One region of the Cupriavidus sp. H39 genome, then DNA from elsewhere that is predicted to be linked to it. Evidence: riboswitches for the same ligand, from Rfam matches in the RefSeq annotation. Region 1 holds a riboswitch; the other holds the start of a gene.

Region 1 (7,089 bases):
GCCGTCGGTGGAGCGCGCAAAGCGGATAAAGCCCGTCCACGGCGTGGGCAGCGGCTGGGTCCAGGTGACGTAGATCTCGCCATCGCGCCCGGCGGCCACCTTGGGGCGGCTTTCATGATCGGCGGCGACCAGCTCCGGCGTGCCGTTGACATGCCGCGCCGGGCCGAAGCTGCGGCCGTAGTCCGTCGACGACCGCACGGCAACATGGGGACCGTCCTTGTAGGCAATCCACAGCTTGCCGTCGCGGTCGAAGGCGGCGCCGGTGCCCAGTTCGCTCGTCTTCACGGCCCTGGCCTGGCCCCCATGGCCGGCATGATTGCCGTGCGTCTGCGCGGTCGCGCTGGCGGCGGCCGCCACCGCGACGCAGGCGACCAGCCCGGCAAGGATGACGCGGACGGCGGGACGGGTGCCTGGCAGGGTGGAAGTCAGCGTGTTCACGGGCTCAGAAGGAAAGTTTTGCCTCGGCGTAGAACGTCCGGCCCGGGTACGGGTGGTAGACGTAATAGCGCTGGTCGGTGAGGTTGTCGATGCCAAGCCCGAGCCGCACATTGCGCGCGGGCTTGTAGGTCACCTTGACGTCGAAGGTCAGGAAGCTGCTGGTGCCGCCAAAGGTATCGGGATTGGTGTCCGAATTGTCGAGCGTATTGTACTGCCGGCCCGAATAGGTCATGGCCAGCGTGCCGGCCCACGCCGGCGCGAAACGATAGGTGCCCGCCAGGTTGGCGCGCCACTTCGGGATGCGGTAGAAATACTTGCCCACCGAGGCCGGGTTGTTGGCATTCTCCAGCGTCTTCGAATGGTTGTAGGCGCCGCTGGCCGACAGGTCGAAGCCGCTCACCAGCACGTCGCGCCCGTCATAGGCCAGCTCGATGCCGCGCGTGCGCACCCGCTCCACGTTCTGGAAGCTGGTGACGGTGGGGAATACCGTGGTGTTGGTCTGGCTGACCAGCGCATCGCGGATATCGTCCTCGTACAGCGAGACCCGGAAGTTCGAGGCATCGACCGTGCGCTCGAAGGTCAGGTCCTTCGAGAACGAGCGCTCGGGCCGCAGGGTGGGGTCATTGTTGATCAGCGCCGTGCCAGTGATGCGGCCCTGGAACAGCTCGCTGACGGTCGGGTAGCGATAGGCCTGGCCCAGCGACAACCGGCCCAGCCAGTCCTGCCCGAACGCCTTCTCCAGCGTCAGCTTGGGTGACCAGTTGGATTCGCTGCGCACGGGATAGCCGACCGCCACGCCCGGCTGGCTGCGGCTGCCGTCATAGGCGCGCCAGTGCTCGTAGCGCACGCCGGGAATCAGCTTCCAGTCCTCGGCAAAGTACCAGGCGTCCTGCGCAAAGAGCGCCTGGGTCTCGGTCTTGCCGGCGAAGGCGTTGTTGAACGCGGTGATGGTGGCCGCGCGCCAGTCAGAGGTGTCGTAGCTGGTGTTGCTCAGCCGGTAGTTGTCATAGTGGTAGCCGACCGTGACCCAATGCCCGCCCTGCAACCGCTGCGGGCGGTAGTCGGCCTTCAGGTCGAGCGTGCGCCAGCCGGTGCCATCGCCATAGGTCACCGTTCCCGGTCCGTTGCCGGCGGTGCCGGCGCTGCGGCTCACGTCCTTGCTGACATCGAACAGCGAGGCCACGCCCGAGAAGTTCCAGCCGGTCTGATTGCGCGTGCGCAGCGACAGCCCGTAGAGCCAGCGCGCGTCCTCGCCGTTGCCCGGCGCGAAGGCGTTGGCAGGAATCACATACTGGTAGCCGCCGATATTCACCGGCCCGCCCGAGACCACGTTGCCGTTGGCATCGCGCAGGTAGCTGCCGGTGGAATTGGAGCGGTCCTGCTGCCAGTAGGCGGCGGTGAACTGGGCCTGCAGCGTGCTGGTGATGTCGTAGCCGAGCTTGAGCTTGAGCTGGTCTTGCACCGTGTGCGTGATGCCTTCGCTGTTCACGCCCATCACCACGCGATCGCGGCCGCTCTGGTCCCGGTCGAAATAGGCGCCCGAGACCGGGATGTCCGCCGCGCCCGCTGGTCGCGTCGAGCGCGACGCGGTATAGAAGCTCAGCGGCTGGCTCTTGCTGTCCTGCCGGTCCACGCTGACCAGCCACGAGAACGCGCCGACGCGGTCGCCCACATAGGCGTTGGCATGCACGCCGTTGAAGTTGTCATGGGTGCCATAGAGGCCGAAACGCTGCGCAAACAGCTGCACGCCGGCATCGCCCTCGAACTTCTCCGGCGTGCGCGTGGTGATCAGCACCGTCGCGCCCAGCGAGTTGCCGGGATACAGCGCCGAATACGGGCCGTACAGCACGTCCATGCGCTCGATCTCGGCGGCATTGACCAGCGACCAGCGCGGCGGGAAGCTGAAATCCGAACCCAGCAGGTTGGACAGCAGCAGGCCGTCCGCATAGACCAGCCCGCGCGCCGACTGGCGCGAACTGGTGCTGCGCACCGAGATGATCGAATTCATATCGCCGATAAAGCGCTTGCGCACGGCGAGGTTGGGCGCGTATTTGAGCGCGTCTTCCGTATTGACCACGTTGAAGTCGGCCATGCGGGTGCTGCGGATGCCGTAGGCGGGCGCGGGCGTGTTGGGCGGGATCGCCGGTGTTTCGCCGGACTCCGATTTGGCCGAGACCACCACCTCCTGCAGCGGCTCGGGCGCATCCACGGCCTGGGCGACCGCAACGGGGGGCCCCATCAGCACCGCCGAAACCGCGAGCGCAATGCGATTTTTCTTCACTGGAAACCTTGTTGTCGTCTTTTTGGCTCGCTGTCCTGCGCAGCATCAGGCGCCTCCCGCGCCTCCCCGATAGCGAGCGCTGACATTTTATGGGGCGAGGCGATTGGCGCCGATGCGACATAGCGACGCGGGCCGCCGGCAATCTCAGCGTTAACCCGCATACCCAATGCACGGCCTTGTCACTACATTGCCCCGACTGGCATCCAGCCAGCGTGATGCAGGGAGAGACCGTCGCGGCGCCCGCCGCGCACGGCGCCGAAGGAGCAACCGCCCCGGAAACTCTCAGGCAAAAGGACCGGCATCACCCGTCAGTGCACTCTGAAGAATGCCGGACGCCATCGTCAGCCCGGCATACCGAAGGAGCAAGCGCGCCCCGCCCCCGCGGCCAGGCGTCGTGAATCTCTCAGGTCCAGAACAGAGGGGGCGTCCTTCACGCATGTTGCGTGCGGACTCCTACCCTCAGACGTTCCTGGATCCTGCAGATCATGAAAACGATCGCTGTCATCGGCGGTGGCATCACCGGTGTTACCACGGCCTACGCGCTGGCCCGGCGCGGATTCTCCGTCACGCTGTTCGAACGGCACCGCTATGCCGCCATGGAGACCTCGTTCGCCAACGGCGGGCAACTCTCCGCCTCCAATGCCGAGGTCTGGACCCACTGGTCCACCCTCGTCAAGGGCATCAAATGGATGCTGCGCAATGATGCGCCGCTGCTGGTCAATCCCCGGCCCAGCTGGCACAAGCTGTCATGGTTCGCCGAGTTCATCGCGTCGATTCCCCACTACCGCCGCAACACCATCGAAACCGCGCGCCTGGCCATCGCCGCGCGCGAGCACCTGTTTGCCTGGGCGGCGCAGGAAGGCATCGACTTCGACCTGAAGCGGGCCGGCATCCTCCATATCTATCGCGACCGGGCCGGCTTCGAGCATGCCGGCCGGGTCTCCGCGCTGCTGGCGCGAGGCGGCCTGGAGCGGCGCGCGGTGACGCCCGGGGAGATGCGGGCGATCGAGCCGACGCTGGCAGGCTCCTACTATGGCGGCTACTTCACCGAGAGCGATTCCACCGGCGACATCCACAAGTTCACCAGCGGCCTCGCCGCCGCCATTGCGCGCCTGGGCGTGCGCTGCCTGTACGGCCAGGACGTGCGCGCGGTGAAAACGGACGGACGGCATGCCACCGTCACCGTGCAGGACGACAACGACACCGCCAGTTCCACCTTCGACGGCGCCGTGATCTGCGCCGGCACCGCCAGCCGCGCGCTGGCCGCCGGGCTGGGCGACCGCGTCAATATCTATCCGGTCAAGGGCTATTCGATCACCGTCAACCTGACCGATGACGCCAGCCGCGCCGCGGCACCGGTGGTCAGCCTGCTAGACGACGAAACCAAGCTGGTAACCAGCCGCCTGGGCGACGACCGCTTCCGCGTTGCCGGCACCGCCGAGTTCAACGGCACCAACCGCGATATCCGCGCCGACCGCATCCGCCCGCTGGTGGACTGGGTGCAGCAGTGCTTCCCCGGCGTCAGCACGCGCAGCGTGGTGCCGTGGGCCGGGCTGCGGCCAATGATGCCCGACATGCTGCCGCGCGTGGGGCGCGGTCGCGCGGCCTGCATCTTCTACAACACCGGCCATGGACACCTGGGGTGGACCTTGTCGGCGGTGACGGCGGACATGGTGGCGGGCGTTGTGGACCAGGCACTGGGAACGGCGCCGGCGGTAGTGCCGGGCGCTGCCATGGCGGCGGGCGGGATCTGATGATGCGAAGGTAGAGGGTCAGGGCAAGACCGGAGCCGAACAAATGGCCACTCAGCCGTTGGATTCGTTCAGGAAGGCACTCACTCACCCGCGCAGTCTCCAATTGTGCGCAGAATGAAAGCCTTCTGCGTGGAGGCCAACCAACGGGCGCTGCACGACAGGACCCACACGATCGCTTGCGCAATACAATGCTCCTGTACAAACGGCGGTGGGTCCTGAGGAGCGTACAGATGACCGACAGCAGGGTGAAATCCAATCTTCGCAATACGTGGGAATCGGCAGCACCCGGCTGGGCGAAGTGGGAGCATGTGTTCGCCACCAATCTTTCGGGCGCCACGGACACGCTCATGGATATGGCCGGTATCCGGCCGGGTATGCGCGTTCTCGATCTCGCTTGCGGTGCCGGGAGCCAGAGCATCCAGGCAGCAATGCGAGTGGGTGCCGACGGCGAAGTGGTTGCCTGTGATTTATCGGGCACCATGCTGGAGCATGTCCGCCGAAATGCCGCGCGTGCCGGTCTTCAGAATATCGAAACACTGGAATGCGCCGCAGACGAATTGGACGAGACATTGGCGCCGTTCGACGCGGCGATGTGCCGCTTGGGATTGATGCTTTTTCCGTCACCTGGTGAGGCCTTGATAGCTGTCCAACGCGCACTCAAGCCTGGCGCGCGTTTCGCGGCGCTGGTCTTCACGACGCCGGCCAACAATCCCTTCATGGCTCAGCCGATGGCGATCCTTCTACGCCACGCAGGCAAGTCTCCTCCCGCGCCCGGACAACCTGGAATCTTCGCACTGGGAGGCGATGGCGTGATGGAACGCCTGATGAACGACAGCGGTCTTGGCGATGTGAAAACACAACACGTTCGAGCGCAACTCGCCTTGCCGAGCGCGTCCGATGCTCTGCAACTGATGCAGGAAGCCGCCGGGGCATACCGGGCTGTGATAGCCGACCTCGACGTCGCGGCGAGATTGAAGGCCTGGAACGATGTTTATGAATGCCTAAAGCAGTTTGACGCCGGTGATGGCTTCAAGACCGAGCTTGAACTCATCATCGGGTCGGGCGCCAGGCCAGGATAGTTTCAACAGGCCGATGCAGATCGGGAGAAAGTTTGAGTCCTGTCCGCGCTACCGAGTTTGCAGGGGTGAGCGAATGACGGCTCAACAACGATGGACGGCCGTTCCAGACACGAAGACTTGATTGACGGCGAAGGGTCGGTCGTTCTACGACGGTAAAACTCACCAGCCCGCGCCAGGCCAGTCGGCCGCATACTGGCCGCCCGGCGCTATCAATCAACCTCCGCCAAAGTGCACATTCCCCACAGACTTCGCAACGCTCGCCGCGCCGTCTGCCGCCTTAATCCAGCGTGATCGCTTCGCGCTGGATCACCGCCGTCCAATTGCCCTCCTCCTTTGCCACGCGCTTCGCGAAATTGGCCGGATCGATCATCACGACATCGCCTTGCTGGCCCAGCGCGGTCTTCGCCTTGCTGTCCTCGAGCAGCCCCTGCGCGACCGAATGAAGCTTCTGGACGATCTGCGGCGGCGTGCCGGCCGGTACCAGCATGCCGATCCAGAAGGTCACGTCGAAGGGCGAGATGCCAAGCTCCTCGAGCGTTGGCACCTCCGGCAACTGCGCCATGCGCTTCGGAGCGCTGACGGCGAGGGGCTTCAGCTTGCCCGCTTTGATCTGCGGCAGCGCGGTCCAGGTGTCGAAGGCGGTATCCAGCTCACCGCTGATCACGGCCAGTTGCGCCTGGGCCGCGGACTTGTAGGGAATGTGCGTGGTCTTGATTCTGGTCCGGTTGTTCAGCATGGCAAAACTGAGATGCGCAATATTGCCCGGCCCGGCGGATCCATAGCTGACCTTGCCAGGATGCTGCGTCGCGTAGCGCACGAGCTCGGGCACCGAGCCGACCGCGTTTTTCTGCGACCATTCAGGATTGGTGACGAGGATGAAGGGCGCCTCCAGGACCAGCGTGACCGGCGTGAAGTCCTTTGGCGAGTAGGTGCCCTTCTTGTAGATCTGCGGGTTGATGGTGATGCTGCTGGAGTTGGTGACCAGCAAGGTATAGCCGTCGGGCGCCGCCCTGGCGGCCTCGCCAACGCCGATCAGTCCGTTCGCGCCAGCCTTGTTTTCCACCACCACAGGCTGGCCGAGAGACTTGGTCAGGCGCTCCGAAAGCACCCGGGCCACGGTATCCGTGAACGATCCCGCCGGAAAGGGAACAATCATCCGGATCGGCTTGTTAGGCCAGCCGGTATTCTGGGCCGCGGCCGGCGCGGCCATCGTCGTGGCCAGGAGGCCAAGCGCGGCTGCCGCCATGCTGAGTTTGCCGGCCTTTGCGCCTGCCTGGCACCGCTGGATCCATGTCGATTTGTTCATGTCGTCTCCGTATCGTAATAGTCGTGTTTCTGAATACTTGCAGGGCTTATGGCATCTGCCTTGCCTGCTTTGGTTTCGCGACGGTGCCGGTGATGCCCTGTTGTTCCAGGCTTGCGATCTGGTCCGCGCTGAGCCCGAGCACGCCGCGCAGCACCGCTTCGGTGTGTTCGCCCAGCGTCGGCGCGAGATGGCGGATGGGCACGGGGTCCGGCCCGGTCCTGAACCATGCGG
Region 2 (7,089 bases), on a different replicon from region 1:
TTCAGGCCCTGCGGGCCATGGTAGACGGCGTACATCGACGCCATCACCGCCAGCAGCACCTGCGCGGTACAGATGTTGGAGGTCGCTTTCTCGCGGCGGATATGCTGCTCGCGCGTCTGCAGTGCCAGGCGGTAGGCCTTGTTGCCTTGCGCATCGATGGTCACGCCCACCAGCCGGCCCGGCATCGAGCGCTTGAACGCGTCCTTCACCGCCATGTAGCCGGCGTGCGGGCCGCCAAAGCCCAGCGGCACGCCGAAGCGCTGCGAATTGCCCACGGCCACGTCGGCACCCCATTCGCCGGGGGCGGCAATCAGGGTCAGCGCCAGCAGGTCGGCGGCGGCCACCACCAGGCCGCCGGCGGCGTGCACGGCCTCGGCAATGGCGCGGTAGTCGTTGATGTCACCGTTCACGCCCGGGTATTGCAGCAGCACGCCAAAGGCGCCCGCGGCGGCGGCATCGGCGGCGGGCCCGACCTTGACTTCGATGCCCAGCGGCAGCGCGCGCGTGCGCACCACTTCCAGCGTCTGCGGCAGCACGTCGTCGGCGACGAAGAAGGTGTTCGAGTCGTGCTTGTTCACGCGCTGCAGCAGCGTCATGGCCTCGGCCGCTGCGGTGCCTTCGTCCAGCATCGACGCATTGGCGATGTCCAGGCCGGTCAGGTCGGTGACCATCTGCTGGAAGTTCAGCATCGCCTCCAGGCGACCCTGCGAGATCTCGGGCTGGTAGGGCGTGTAGGCGGTGTACCAGGCCGGGTTCTCGAAGATATTGCGCAGGATGACGCCGGGCGTGATGGTGTTGAAGTAGCCCTGGCCAATAAAGCTCTTCAGTACCTTGTTCTTGCCGGCGAGGGTGCGCAGCTTTGCCAGCGCCGCCTCTTCGCTCAGCGGCTCGGTGAACTCGCCCATCGGCATGCCGTCGCGGCGGCGGATGGCGGCGGGGATCACGGCGTCGATCAGCGCGGCGCGGCTGTCATAGCCGAGCGCCTTCAGCATGTGCTGCTGCTCGGGGGTATCGGGGCCGATATGGCGGGCGGCGAAGGCGTCGCGCGCCTCCAGTTCGGCCAGCGTGGGCCGGGTTGCTTGGGCGGCGTTCATGGGCAGCGGGGCGTTCATGGGCAAGAACCTCGTGGTGGGCGCAGCGGCAGGTGGTCAGCCGTGCCGCGGCGCCGCGAATGCGGTGTGCCGATCCCTGGCGCGGGACCGGCGGGCGATCAGGCGCCGACGCTGGCCTTGTAGGCGTCGGCAGACATCAGGCCGTTGACGTCGTCGCCATTGGCCGGCTTGAGCTTGAACAGCCACGCGTCGAAGGCGTTGGCGTTGACGCTTTCCGGCGCGGCCGTGGCGGCCTCGTTGACGGCGATCACTTCACCGGCCACCGGGGCGTAGATGTCGGACGCCGCCTTCACCGATTCCACCACGGCCAGCGCGTCGCCGGCACCGACCGACTTGCCCACTTCAGGCAGTTCCAGGAAGACGATGTCGCCCAGCGCATCCTGGGCGTGGTCGGTGATGCCGATGGTGAGCGTGCCGTCAGCTTCGACGCGCACCCACTCATGCGACTCGGTGTACTTGAGGTCAGCGGGGAAATTCATGAAGGTTCTCCGGATTCAGATCTGTTTCTTGTTGGGTGATGCCTGCCCGGCGCGAATTGCATGACGCGCCGGCAGGCGAGGGCGACCGTTGGGTGAGCGGGGCTTTCCCTTAGCTCACGAGTGCCTTGCCATGACGCACAAACGGCAGTTTAACCACAGTCGCGTTGAGTTTGCGGTCGCGGATCTCCACCTGCACGGTGTCGCCCACGTTCACGCCCAGCGGCAGGCGCGCGAACGCAATCGATTGCGACAGCGAGGGGCTGAAGGTGCCGCTGGTGATTTCACCGTCACCGGCGGGGGTAATGACTTTCTGGTGGGCGCGCAGCACGCCGCCCGCTTTTCCTTCCGTCGGACGCAGGATCAGGCCGAGGAACTGTTGCTGCTGGCCGTTGGCGGCCAGCGCCGCCTTGCCGGTGAAGTCACGCTCGCTCTGCAGGTCGACGGTCCACGCCAGGCCCGCGTCCAGCGGCGAGACGTTGATATCCATGTCCTGGCCATACAGGTTCATGCCCGCTTCCAGGCGCAGCGTGTCGCGCGCGCCCAGGCCGGCCGGGCGCACGCCCGCGGCATTCAGTTTTTCCCACAGGCCGGCGACGCTGGCTGCCGGCAGCACCAGCTCGAAGCCGTCTTCGCCGGTGTAGCCGGTGCGCGCCACCATCACTTCGCCCAGGGCGGGGTCCTGCACCACCACGGCGTTGAAAGGCTTGAGCGCATCGGAAGGCTGGGTCGAGGGGAAGGTGCTCCACACCCTGGCGCGGGCGTTGGGCCCTTGCACCGCGACGATCGCCAGCGGCTGCACGCCTTCCGGCGCGACGTCTTCACGGCGCGGGGTGATGGTCACGCCGCTGCCCGTGGCGTCGTTGCGGGCGCGGATCCAGTCGATGTCGCCCACCGCGGTGCCGGCGTTGACCACCAGGCGGAAACGGTCCTCGGCGAAGAAATAAACGATCAGGTCGTCGATGACGCCGCCGTTCTCGTCGAGCATGCACGAATAGAGCGCCTTGCCGGGGGTCTGCAGCTTGTCGACGTTGTTGGCCAGCAGGCCGCGCAGGAAGCTGCGGGTATTGGGGCCGGCGAGATCGACCACGCACATGTGCGAGACGTCGAACATGCCGGCATCGGTGCGCACGGCGTTGTGCTCTTCGATCTGGGAGCCGTAGTTGACCGGCATGTCCCAGCCGCCGAAGTCGACCATGCGGGCGCCGAGGGCGCGGTGGATAGCGTTGAGGGGCGTGGCCTGGAGCGTCATGGGATCCTCGGGGGCAGTCTCGGTTGGCGAAAACAAAAAAGGGTCATCCGCCGCAACGATCACCTGGCCGTGATGCCAGGCAATCCGCTGCAGCGGATGACCCCTCTGTCCTCGATACCTGAGAGATTACGAGGCGGACCGGGTCGATCCCATCCTCGCGCGCCCCTTCGGTGGGCACGCTCGCCACGAATGGCGGGTGCCGCTCTCCAGAGTGCGGCATGCATCGTGTGCATGTTGCATGCCGATCCGACCGGTCCGTGGTGCCTGAGAGTTTTCGGGTGATACCCCTTCGGCGGCGCAGTTCTGCGCGCTCTCCCGGTCGGATGCGCGCAATGTACGGGAGGCCCCGGCCTTTGTCAAACCACCGCCGGAGCCTGCCGTACCCGGTGCTGCGTGGCCGGATTTACTTCTTCTTGTCGTCGGTGACCACGTTGCCGATGACGCCGCCCACCGCGGCGCCTCCCAGCGTACCCAGCGCGCTGCCGTCCGTAAGGACGGCGCCGCCGACGGCGCCGGCACCCGCGCCAATGGCGGTATTACGCTGCTTCGGGGTCATGTCCGCGCAACCGGCAAAGGCCGCGACCGTCATGCCGATCAGGGTCACCTTGGTCAAAGCTTGCAGGGATTTCATGGTTTGGCTCCGATGTGATGATTTATGCATGCCCAAGTCCTCCGACAGGCCGAGGGACACACTTGTTAGAGCGTCGTATTGCGCAATCGGCTCCGGGCTTTACGAAGTGTTACGCCGGTGACACAAACAGCCCTGCGCACGCGGATTACGCTGACTGACCTGCCACCGCGTGCGTGTTAACATCGGCAGCTTTGCCGCCGGTCCTGTTGACGGGATGCGGCGCGCCCCGCCTGCCTCGCCGCCCTTTCCGATCGAATCCCTTGCCGCCCCCAAAGCGCCTTCCCGCATGACCCATGGCCTGAACCCCGCCCAATCCGAAGCCGTCCGCTACCTGGACGGGCCTTGCCTGGTGCTGGCCGGCGCGGGCTCCGGCAAGACCCGGGTGATCACGCAGAAGATCGCGCATCTGATCGAGGACAAGGGCTTCGAGCCGCGCCATATCGCCGCCGTCACGTTTACCAACAAGGCGGCCAAGGAAATGCAGGAGCGCATCGCCAAGCTGATGGAGGGCAAGACCACGCGCGAGGGCAAGCGCATCCCGCTCAGGCAGCTGACGGTCTGTACCTTCCATTCGCTGGGCGTGCAGATCCTGCGCATGGAAGCCGAGCACGTCGGCCTGAAGCCGCAGTTTTCGATCATGGATTCGGACGACTGCTTCGGCCTGATCCAGGAACAGCTGGGCACCACCGACAAGAAGCTGATCCGCGGCGTGCAAAGCACGATCTCGCTGTGGAAGAACGGCATGGTCGACCCCGAGGCCGCGATCGCGCAGGCCGCGGTCTCCGGTAATGCCGACGAACACCAGGCCGCGCTGGTCTACCGCAACTACGTCGCCACGCTGAACGCGTACCAGGCCGTGGATTTCGACGACCTGATCCGCCTGCCCGCGGAGCTGTTCGCGCGCAATGAAGCGGTCCGGCTCAAGTGGCAGAACCGCCTGCGCTACTTCCTGGTCGACGAATACCAGGACACCAACGCCTGCCAGTACCAGCTGCTCAAGCTGCTCGCGGGCGGCTCGCACCTGCGCGCGCCGGCGTTCACCGCGGTGGGCGACGACGACCAGGCCATCTACGGCTGGCGCGGCGCCACGCTGGACAACCTGCGCGGGCTGCAGACCGACTTCCCGGACCTGAAGGTGATCAAGCTGGAGCAGAACTACCGCTCCACCGTGCGCATCCTGGAAGCGGCCAACGCCGTCATCGCTAACAATCCCAAGCTGTTCGACAAGAAGCTGTGGAGCGAGCACGGCATGGGCGACCCGATCGCCATCCACCCGATGAACGACGAGGAGCACGAGGCCGAGTCGGTAGTGTTCCGCCTGTCCGCGCACAAGTTCGAGCGCCGCGCGCAGTTCCGCGACTACGCCATCCTGTACCGCGGCAACCACCAGGCGCGGCTGTTCGAGCAGATCCTGCGGCGCGAGCGCATCCCCTACGTGCTGTCGGGCGGCCAGAGCTTCTTCGACAAGGCCGAGATCAAGGACATCTGCGCCTATCTGCGCCTGATCGCCAATCCCGACGACGATCCCGCCTTTATCCGCGCCATCACCACGCCGCGCCGCGGCGTCGGCAACACCACGCTGGAAGTGCTGGGCACGTTTGCCGGCCAGGCCAAGGTGTCGCTGTTCGAGGCGGCCATGATGGGCGGCATCGAGGGCAAGCTGCAGCCGCGCCAGCTCGAACCGCTGCGCGTGTTCTGCGAATCGATGGTGCGGCTGGCCGACCGTGCCGCGAAGGACCCGGCCACCGAGGTGCTCGACGACCTGATGGCAGGCATCCACTACGAGGCCTACCTGTACGACAGTTTTGACGAACGGCAGGCGCAGTCGCGCTGGACCAATACCCTGGAATTCCTCGACTGGCTCAAGCGCAAGGGCACCAAGCCCGAGGGGACGGAGGGCGAGGCAGCCACCGGCTTCGACACTGCCGACGGGTTCGGCAGCGAAGGCAAGAACCTGCTCGAACTGACGCAGACCGTGGCGCTGATGAGCATGCTCGAAGGCCGCGAGGAAGATCCCGACGCGGTGCGGCTGTCCACGCTGCATGCGTCCAAGGGGCTGGAGTATCCGCATGTGTTCCTGGTCGGCGTGGAAGAGGGCATCCTGCCCCACTGCCGCGAGGACGAGGACATGAGCGACGAAAAGATCGAGGAAGAACGGCGCCTGATGTACGTGGGCATTACGCGCGCGCAGCGCAGCCTGCATGTCAGCTGGTGCAAAAAGCGCAAGCGCGCGCGAGAAACCTATTCGTGCCAGCCGTCGCGCTTTATCGGCGAGATGAAGCTGGAAGAGGCACCCGCGCCGGTCGACGCGACTCCGGCGATGAGCCCCAAGGACCGCCTCGGCGCGCTCAAGGCGCTGCTCGGCAATGGCGGCAAGGCAGTCGCAGGCTGAGCCGTTCCGGCGCGGTCGAACGCTACTTCGCGCCTGACACGGCCAGCGTGACGTACTGCGAGCCGCGCTGCCCGCGCGTGAAGTCGAGGGTGAAGTCACCCACGTCGAAGCGCCCCTGCAGCGCCCGCCGCAGTTCGGCCGGGCCGCCCGCGCGCACCCCCTGCAGGGCCCGCGCCAGCCAGGCGGCGCCGATATAGCCGGCCAGCGTCGCCGGCGACGGCGGCTCGTCGAGGTACTGCTTCATGCGCGCCACGTGTTCCTTCACCACCCGCAACGTGGCCTGCTGCGGGCCCGGCGCCACCTGGGTCAGCACCAGGCCGCCGGCGTAGCCGCGGCCCAGGATCTCGCGCGCGGCATTGGCGCTGACCGAGGACAGGCCGACCAGGAACCCGTACCAACCCTGGGCCGCCAGCTCCCGGCCCAGTTCGGCATAGGCCAGGGTGTCGCCGGCGACGATCACCGCGCCCGGACGCGTCGCCGCAATGCGCCGGGCCGCGGCTGCGCCGGTGCCTTCCAGCAGCACCGCGCGGGTGCCGGCCTGCGCCTCCAGCCGGGCCAGCGACGAGACGGCAAAAACCGGTGCCACGGCCAGCGCGAGGCGCGTCAGTCCGTAGCCACGCAACTGCTGCGCGGCGGCGTCGAGTTCAGCCTGGTAGTCGGCCCGCGTGAACCAGACATTGTCGGCGGCCAGCGCCAGCCCCGACAGCGGCGCCACGATCTGCATGCCGCGCCGGGCCAGTTCGGCGGATGACGCCAGTGCGGGCAGCAAGCGGTCGCCGGGGCCGAACAGCAGCCCGGCATGCTCGGTATCGGCGAGCGACACCGCCTGCGCCAGCGCGCGGCGCAGATCCGGATCCGCATCGCGCACGACATGCAGGATGCGCACCGGGCCGCCGCCGGCGTTGACGGCATCGAACATGACCTTGGCGCCGGCCAGGTAGTCACGCGCCAGGTCGGATTGCGCGCCGTTGCGGTCGAGCAGATGCCCGACCACCACCGTGCGCGGCGCCTGCGCCAGGGCGGGAAGCGCAGGCAGGGCCAGCGCCATGCCGGTCGCGGCAAGCAGCCGGCGCCGGCCGGCGGGTGCCGGCAGTTGGCCGCGCAGCACTGGGTACGGCGCGGGCGTTGGGGATCGGCGGGAAAGTGACATGGCCAGGAAAGGGAGGGATTGCGCGGGCGCGGTGGCGCGCAGCGTACCCGTCACCCGTGACGCCAATGTGACGCAC

Evidence for each region. A riboswitch is a leader RNA that binds a small molecule or an ion and turns the genes downstream of it on or off. The one in region 1 is predicted to bind glycine.
Region 2: linked by a shared signal. The riboswitch ahead of gcvT (glycine cleavage system aminomethyltransferase GcvT) and the one ahead of ACOCMH_RS01250 (D-amino acid dehydrogenase) in region 1 are both predicted to bind glycine.

The regions. Positions count from the first base shown of each region.
Region 1 is NZ_CP189846.1:165,565-172,653, forward strand. It holds gene ACOCMH_RS01240 (sialidase family protein) at 1-438, opposite strand, end outside; gene ACOCMH_RS01245 (TonB-dependent receptor) at 443-2,677, opposite strand; glycine riboswitch at 2,929-3,027, shown strand; glycine riboswitch at 3,028-3,147, shown strand; gene ACOCMH_RS01250 (D-amino acid dehydrogenase) at 3,163-4,473, shown strand; gene ACOCMH_RS01255 (class I SAM-dependent methyltransferase) at 4,704-5,552, shown strand; gene ACOCMH_RS01260 (tripartite tricarboxylate transporter substrate binding protein) at 5,830-6,858, opposite strand; gene ACOCMH_RS01265 (CoA transferase) at 6,905-7,089, opposite strand, start outside.
Region 2 is NZ_CP189848.1:104,992-112,080, reverse strand. It holds gene gcvP (aminomethyl-transferring glycine dehydrogenase) at 1-1,112, opposite strand, end outside; gene gcvH (glycine cleavage system protein GcvH) at 1,211-1,591, opposite strand; gene gcvT (glycine cleavage system aminomethyltransferase GcvT) at 1,701-2,840, opposite strand; glycine riboswitch at 2,936-3,060, opposite strand; glycine riboswitch at 3,082-3,168, opposite strand; gene ACOCMH_RS16025 (glycine zipper 2TM domain-containing protein) at 3,244-3,471, opposite strand; gene ACOCMH_RS16020 (UvrD-helicase domain-containing protein) at 3,758-5,863, shown strand; gene ACOCMH_RS16015 (ABC transporter substrate-binding protein) at 5,886-7,013, opposite strand.